Regions from separate parts of the Streptomyces sp. NBC_01723 genome, predicted to be linked through region 2. Evidence: riboswitches for the same ligand, from Rfam matches in the RefSeq annotation. Region 2 holds a riboswitch; the other holds the start of a gene.
The links. Region 2 has a riboswitch for cobalamin ahead of OIE75_RS08555 (cobalamin biosynthesis protein). Riboswitches for the same ligand answer to the same signal wherever they lie in the genome.
Positions count from the first base shown of each region.

Region 1: another riboswitch for cobalamin. It lies ahead of OIE75_RS01670 ((2Fe-2S) ferredoxin domain-containing protein); the one in region 2 lies ahead of OIE75_RS08555 (cobalamin biosynthesis protein).

Region 1 is NZ_CP109171.1:364,954-368,805, forward strand. It holds gene OIE75_RS01660 (SpoIIE family protein phosphatase) at 1-923, shown strand, start outside; gene OIE75_RS01665 (hypothetical protein) at 1,044-1,184, shown strand; gene OIE75_RS01670 ((2Fe-2S) ferredoxin domain-containing protein) at 1,316-1,711, opposite strand; cobalamin riboswitch at 1,775-1,897, opposite strand; partial or broken gene OIE75_RS01675 (iron chelate uptake ABC transporter family permease subunit) at 1,968-2,415, shown strand; partial or broken gene OIE75_RS01680 (ABC transporter ATP-binding protein) at 2,516-3,172, shown strand; gene OIE75_RS01685 (DUF4190 domain-containing protein) at 3,257-3,670, opposite strand.
Region 2 is NZ_CP109171.1:1,792,486-1,796,337, forward strand. It holds gene OIE75_RS08545 (inorganic phosphate transporter) at 1-938, shown strand, start outside; gene OIE75_RS08550 (hypothetical protein) at 973-1,194, shown strand; cobalamin riboswitch at 1,331-1,470, shown strand; gene OIE75_RS08555 (cobalamin biosynthesis protein) at 1,572-2,537, shown strand; gene OIE75_RS08560 (cobyric acid synthase) at 2,534-3,852, shown strand, end outside.

The sequences.
Region 1 (3,852 bases), 1.4 Mb from region 2:
CCATGGGCCGGCTGCGGACCGCCGTGCAGAACTTCGCCGGCCTGGACATGGCTCCCGACGAGCTCCTCGGCCACCTCGACGAACTGGTGACCGGCCTCGACCGGGACCGCGCCGAGACGAGCAGCGGTTCGGACATCGTCGGTGCCACCTGTCTCTACGCCGTGTACGACCCGGTCTCCGGTGACTGCACCATGGCCCGCGCCGGGCACCCGCCGCCGGCCGTCGTCCGCCCGGACGGCAGCGTGGACTTCCCCGAGCTGCCGCCCGGCCCTCCGCTGGGCCTCGGCGGCCTGCCCTTCACCCCGGCCGAGTTCCGGCTCCCCGAGGGCAGCCGGCTCGTCCTGTTCACCAACGGGCTGGTGACGGACCGGGGCCGGGACATCGAGGCGGGCCTCGACCAGCTCCGCAGGCGGCTCGCCGGCGCGGACCGGACGCCGGACGAGACCTGTGCCGTGCTGCTGGACGCGCTGCTCCCCGACCGCCCCGACGACGACATCGTCCTGCTGGTGGCCCGGACCCGGGCCTTCCCCGCCGACCGGGTCGCCGAGTGGCACGTGCCGCGTGACCCCGCGGCCGTCGCCGGCGTCCGGGCCGACGCGACGCGCCGACTCAGCGAGTGGGGCCTCGAGGAGACGGCGTTCACCACCGAGCTGATCCTCAGCGAGCTGGTCACCAACGCCATCCGGCACGCGGCCGAACCGGTGCGCGTCCGGCTGCTGCTCGACCGCAACCTGATCTGCGAGGTCTCCGACGGCAGCAGCACGGCACCCCACCTGCGCATGGCCGCCACCACCGACGAGGGAGGCCGCGGCCTGTTCCTCGTCGCCCAGTGCGCCACGCGCTGGGGCACCCGGTATCACGCGCAGGGCAAGGTCATCTGGACCGAACAGTCCCTGAACCCGCTGGACACCGACGGCCCGTGACCGCCCCCGCTACCCCGCCGGACAGCAGTCGCCGCGCTTCGAGCCGTTCGGCGCGCGGTAGTAGAGGCAGCAAGTGCGCGCCGGAACGTGAGATCCGGTCCGGTGGTCGAGGACGATGCCGTGCAGGAACACGCAGGCCAGGGCGGGCGACCAGAGGCGTGCCGCGTGACCGAGGCGGGCGATGGACACGCCGATCCGCGCTTCCGGCGCGCGGTGGCGGTGCGCGACGGCCTCGGCGAGGTCGGTGAACCCCGCGCGTAGGAGGGGCCGACCGGATGCCGGTCGGCATCTCCACCCCCGACGCGCAGGACGGAGAAGCCCTCGAGGGCGGTGACGTCGGCGGGCGGCATCTGAACGTTTCCGGACACCGGGTGCTCCTCGTGAGCGCCGAGTCAGGAGGCCGGGCCGCGTCGCGGGGGCGTGATGGCGTACAGGTCGAGGATGTCGGGCCGCGGTGCGACACCTGGGCCGCCGGCGCGGACCCAGTCGGCGATGTCCTCGGTGGCGTCGGGGTCGTTGACCAGTCCGAGCCAGACGGGACGGGCGCCGGCGGCGCGGCCCGCCGCGGAGGGCTGGACGACGATCACGTTGGCCTGTTCGCACACGTCGAGGCAGTCCGACACCCGCACGGGCACCCGGGCCCGCAGACGCGTCGTCTGCGCCGCGTGATCGACGCCGATGATCTTCGGGGTGCCGCAGCAGCAGTCCCGGCAGACGACGACGCGCGAGGGCGTCGGGTCCGCGGGTGCGCCGGGCGTCGCCCCGGCCGGGCCGGCGTGGGCGGGCATACGGCATCGTCCCTCTCCCCGGGGAGATCCGCCCCGGTGGTCCGTCGAGGAGGCGACCGCGTGAGTCTCCTGGCTCTCGGGTCGTCGCTCGCCCCACCCCTTCCCACCCGGTGCGGGCAGTGGTCGTGTGGGGGCTCGCTCGCCGATCACAGTGGCGGGACCGCGCCGGATTCGCACCGGCTTCCTCGGGCCGCCGTCGCCCAATTGCTCCGGGCATCCTCGCATCCCGGCCCCGGAGCTGTCAGCGGGGCCCCGCTCCGCCCTTCAGGCGCTGGTCCGCAACCCGCTCGCCGAGCCGTACCTGCTCGGCGTCTCCTCCGGCGCCTCCCTCGGCGCGGTCTCGGTCATCGTCTTCGGCGTCGGCGTCCTCGGCCCCCTGTCGCTGTCGGCCGCCGCGTTCGCCGGCGCCCCCGGCGCGCTGGTGATCGTGCACGCCACCGCCCGCACCGGGGCGCATCACCTCGACGCGCCTGGTCCTGTCCGGGGTGGCGGTCGCGGCGGTGCTCACCGCCGTCCTCGACCTGCTGCTGCTCACCACCGACCACGGCGACGAGGCCCGGGCGGTGCTCGCCCGGACCCTGGGCGGTCTCGGCGGCGTCAACTGGGAGACCCTGTGGCTGCCGGAACTGGCGGTGCTGCTGGGCATCGGCGTGCTCCTGGTGCAGGCCCGCAACCTCAACCTGCCGCCGGCCGGTGAGGAGGCGACGCGCCGCGACCGACCTGTCCGTCGAGGGCGTCACCCTCACCGCCGGAGCACGCCACCTGGTGCGCGACGTCTCGCCGACCGCCTCGGCGGGCGAGGTGATCGGCCTGGTCGGTCCCAACGGCAGCGGCAAGTCCAGCCTGCTGAGGGCCGTCTACCGCGTCCTGCGCCCGGACACCGGTACGGTCCGCGTCGACGGCGCCGACACCTGGTCGATGCCCGCGCGGCGACTCACGCGCACGGTGGCGGCCGTGGTGCAGAACTCGGCCACGGACTTCGACCTCGCCGTCCGGGAGGTCGTGGCCATGGGCCGGACGCCGCACAAGCGGATGCCGGCCGGCGACACGGCGGAGGACGCCGCCGTCATCGACCACGCCCTGGCCGTGGTCGACGCCGACCGGCTGGCCGACCGTCCCTTCGACCGGCTCTCCGGCGGCGAGCGCCGGCGGGTCCTCATCGCCCGCGCTCTCGCCCAGCGGCCCGCCCTGCTGGTCCTCGACGAGGCGACCACCAACTCGCCGTCCGCCATCAGCTGGACGTCCTCGACGTGCTGCGCCGGCTGTCGGCGACCGTGCTGCTCGCCCCGCACGACCTCAACCTGGCCGCGTACTGCTGCGACCGCCCCCACGTCCTGCGCGAGGGGGAGGTCGCGGCCTCGGGCCCGCCGGCCGAGGTGCTCACGCCGTCGCTGCTCGCCGACGTGTACGGGGTCGTGGGAGGGGAGAGCGTGCATCCGCGTACGGGCGCGCCCCAGGTGACGTTCGTGCCCGGCGAGCGTCCGAGCGACCTCCCGACCGAGCGGCCGCGCTGACGCGCCGGGGCCACGTCGCGAGCGGGCCGCGTCAGTTGTTCACGTCCTGCTCGAAGTCCTCGGCGCAGGCGTCCCGTTCGCTCTGCGAGTCGGCGTGCTGGACGCAGTCGTCGAAGTCCTTGAACTCGTCCGAGTTGAGGATGGACGCACCGATCGCGATGATCACCACGGAGGCGATCAGACCGAGCACGCCGAGTACGGCGCCGACGATGGACATCCCACGGCGCGGCGCCCGTCCGCCGCGCGCCCTGCGCGCGCCGATGATGCCGAAGATCAGGGCCAGCAGACCGAGCAGGGCCCCGCCGATGACGGTCCAGAAGAGCAGGAGGGCCAGGATGCCGAGGACGAGGGCGGCGACCGCCATGCCGTTGGAGCGCCTCATGCCGGCGTCGTGGTGCGTCTGGTGGGCGTCGCCGGAAGATGCGGGGTGTTCGGGAAACGACACGTCGTCACTCTCATCTCTGTTTCCGTCCGGTTGAGTTGCCGTACGTGCCGGATGCCCCGATGTCGATGACGGATGCGTGGGAGGCCGGATCCGGCGCCGTGTGCGCCGCGCCTGCCGGCCCGCACCGGGACGGGCGGGGCCGGCGGGAGCCTGCTCGCCCTCCGGGCCGCGGACCGGATGCA
Region 2 (3,852 bases):
TGGTCGGCCTCCCGTCCAGTTCCTCGCACGCCCTGATGGGCGGTCTGATCGGTGCCGCGGTCGCCTCGGCCGGCGTCGGCGCGGTCAACGGCGACGCGCTCGTCACCAAGGTGCTGATCCCCGCGATCGCCGCCCCGATCGTCGCCGGTGTCGCGGCGCTGCTCGGCGCACGGCTGACGTACAAACTCGGCCGCAGGGCCGACGGCAAGGCCGCCGCCAAGGGCTACCGCGCCGGGCAGATCGCCTCCGCCGGGCTGGTCTCGCTGGCCCACGGCACCAACGACGCCCAGAAGACGATGGGCATCATCACCCTCGCCCTGGTCGCCGGCGGCGCGCTCGCCCCCGACTCCGACCCGCCCCTGTGGGTCATCCTCTCCGCGGGTATCGCCATCGCGCTCGGCACCTACCTCGGCGGCTGGCGCATCATCCGCACCATGGGCAAGGGCCTGACCGACCTCCAGCCGCAGCAGGGCTTCGCCGCCCAGACCAGCGCCGCGACGGTCATCCTGGCCTCCTCGCACCTCGGCTTCTCCCTCTCCACCACGCACTCGGTCTCCGGTGCGGTGATGGGCGCGGGCCTCGGCCGCAAGGGCGGCGTGGTGCGCTGGTCCACGGCCACCCGGATGTTCGTCGCGTGGGGGCTGACGCTGCCGGCCGCGGCCCTGGTCGCCGCGATCGCCGAGTGGGTCTGCCGCATGGGCGACTGGGGCACGGCGCTCGTCGCGGTCTTCCTGATCGCCTCCAGCGCCGCCATCTGGCGGATCTCCCGGCGCGAGGTCGTCGACCACACCAACGTCGTCGACCCCCACGAGCCCGAGCCGGCCGGTGTGGTCACCACGGCGATGGCCGCCGTCTCCCCGCCCCCGGTGCACCTGGCCGAGGAGCTGCCGGCGAACCCGTCCGAGGCCAAGCCCGCGTCGGCCGCCACCACCGTCTGAGCCCGCGTCCCGGGTACGAAGGAAGCGAACCCCCATGAGCATCGACTGGGCAGCACTGGGCTCCGTCTTCGGCGTCAGCCTCGTGGCCACCGTGGCCCTGGTGGGCCTGTTCACCCTCGGCATCGCCGGTCTCTCCCGCCAGGAGCGGGCCACCGCCGAGGGCGGCTCCGCGGCCCTCGCGGTCACCGGCGCGTACGCGTGCTTCGCGGCCTGCGCGGCGGCGGTGGCGTACGGCATCTATCTGATCGTCGCCTGACCCACGGCACACCCCGGGGCGGGGCGCGGGACGGACTCCGACCGTCGCGCGCCCCGCCCCTTCGTGTACCGGCGCACACCACCCGTGTGTGGGGCTTCGCACACTCCCCCGCCGCAGGTCAACGCCAGGTTGACGGGTGTTCTCGCGCCGTGGTGGACTTCCGGGGCCATCTACGGCGGCAGGAGAGGAAGCCCGGTGCGATTCCGGCGCGGTCCCGCCACTGTGACCGGGGAGCAGACCCCGGTAGCCAGGAACTCTCACCGCCGGACTCTTCGAACCAGGGCGTGGACACCCTGAGTGAGGACGCGACGCGATGCCCGGCTGCCGATCTACGTTCAGTACCAGGTGCTCCCCTGCCCGTGTGACCGGCTGAACCCGTGCGTGCCGGACGCGTCTTCGCGTACGGCGCCGCCGCCGGTCTGCTCGGTGACCTCCTCCTCGGCGACCCGCGCCGCGGACATCCGGTCGCCGCGTTCGGCCGCGCCGCCGGTGCCGTGGAACGGGTGCTGTGGCGTGACCACCGGGGCTGGGGCGCGCTGCACACCCTGGTGTGCGCCGGCGGCGCCACCGCCCTGGGCTCGGCCGCCGCGCGCGCCGTACGCCGCTCCCCCGCCGCCTCGGTCGCGCTGACCGGCGCGGCCACCTGGGCCGTGGTCGGCGGTACGTCGCTGGCGCGCGAGGCGCTCTTCATCGGCCGGGCCCTGGAGGCCGGGGACGTCGAGGCGGCCCGGGCGCGGCTGCCGCACCTGTGCGGGCGGGACCCGCAGTCGCTGGACGCCGACGGGATCGCGCGGGCGGTCGTGGAGTCGGTCGCCGAGAACACCTCGGACGCCGTGGTGGGCGCCCTGGTGTGGGGTGCCGTCGGCGGAGTGCCGGGGCTGCTCGGCTTCCGGGCGGTGAACACCCTGGACGCCATGGTCGGCCACAAGTCGCCCCGCTACCGGCGGTACGGCTGGGCCTCGGCCCGCCTCGACGACCTCGCGGGCTGGCCGGGCGCCCGGCTGACCGCCCTGCTGACCACCGTGGCCGGCGGCGATCCGCGGGGCGCCGTACGGGCCTGGCGCGCGGACGCCGGACTCCACCCGAGCCCCAACGCCGGTCCCGTGGAGGCGTCTTTCGCGGGCGCCCTCGGGGTGCGGCTCGGCGGGACGCTCTCCTACGGCGGGCGGGTCGAGCACCGGCCCGTGCTCAACGGGGCGGCGGGGCGCGCCGTCCGGGCCGGTTCCGGCGACATCGAACGGGCCGCACGGCTCTCCCGGCGCGTGGGCTGGCTGGCGCTCGGCGTGTGCGCGGGCGCCCGGCTGCTGGTGCGCGGGGCCGTCAGGAAGGGACGTACGTCATGAACGGTGGACTCCTCGTCGCCGGCACCACCTCCGACGCCGGCAAGAGCGTCGTCACGGCGGGGATCTGCCGCTGGCTGGTGCGCCAGGGCGTGAAGGTCGCGCCCTTCAAGGCGCAGAACATGTCGCTCAACTCCTTCGTGACGCGCGAGGGCGCGGAGATCGGGCGGGCGCAGGCCATGCAGGCCCAGGCCTGCCGGGTGGAGCCGACCGCGCTGATGAACCCGGTGCTGCTCAAGCCCGGCGGTGACCGCAGCAGCCAGGTGGTGCTGCTCGGCAGGCCCGTCGGCGAGATGACCGCCCGCGGCTACCACGGCGGGCGGCAGGAGCGGCTCCTCGGCACGGTGCTCGACTCGCTGGCCGAGCTGCGCGGCACCTACGACGCGGTGATCTGCGAGGGCGCGGGCAGCCCGGCCGAGATCAACCTGCGCCGCACCGACATCGTGAACATGGGGATCGCGCGGGGCGCCGGGCTGCCCGTGCTGATCGTCGGCGACATCGACCGCGGGGGCGTCTTCGCCTCCTTCTTCGGCACGGTGGCGCTGCTCTCGCCCGAGGACCAGGCACTGGTCGCCGGGTTCCTCGTCAACAAGTTCCGCGGCGACGTGTCGCTCCTGGAGCCCGGCCTCGACATGCTGCACGGGCTGACCGGGCGGCGGACGTACGGGGTGCTGCCCTTCCGGCACGGGCTCGGCATCGACGAGGAGGACGGGCTGCGGGTGTCGCTGCGCGGCACGGTGCGGGAGTCGGTGGTCGCGCCGCCGGTCGGCGAGGACGTGCTGCGGGTCGCCGTCTGCGCGGTCCCGCTGATGTCCAACTTCACGGACGTGGACGCGCTGGCCGCCGAACCGGGCGTGGTGGTGCGGTTCGTGGACCGGCCCGAGGAACTGGCCGACGCCGACCTGGTGATCGTGCCGGGGACGCGAGGGACGGTCCGGGCGCTGGAGTGGCTGCGCGAGCGGGGGCTGGCGGAGGGCATCGCGCGCCGGGTGGCCGAGGGCCGGCCCGTGCTCGGCGTGTGCGGCGGGTTCCAGCTCCTCGGCGAGCACATCGAGGACGACGTCGAGTCGCGCGCCGGGCACGTCGACGGGCTCGGACTGCTGCCCGTGCGGGTGCGGTTCGCCCGCGAGAAGACCCTGACGCGCCCGGTGGGCGAGGCCCTGGGCGAACGCGTCGAGGGGTACGAGATCCACCACGGTGTCGCCGAAGTCCTGGGCGGCAACACGTTCATCTCTGATGACAACGGACACAGCCTGGACGGCTGCCGGGTCGGTCAGACCTGGGGCACGCACTGGCACGGCTCGCTGGAGTCGGACGG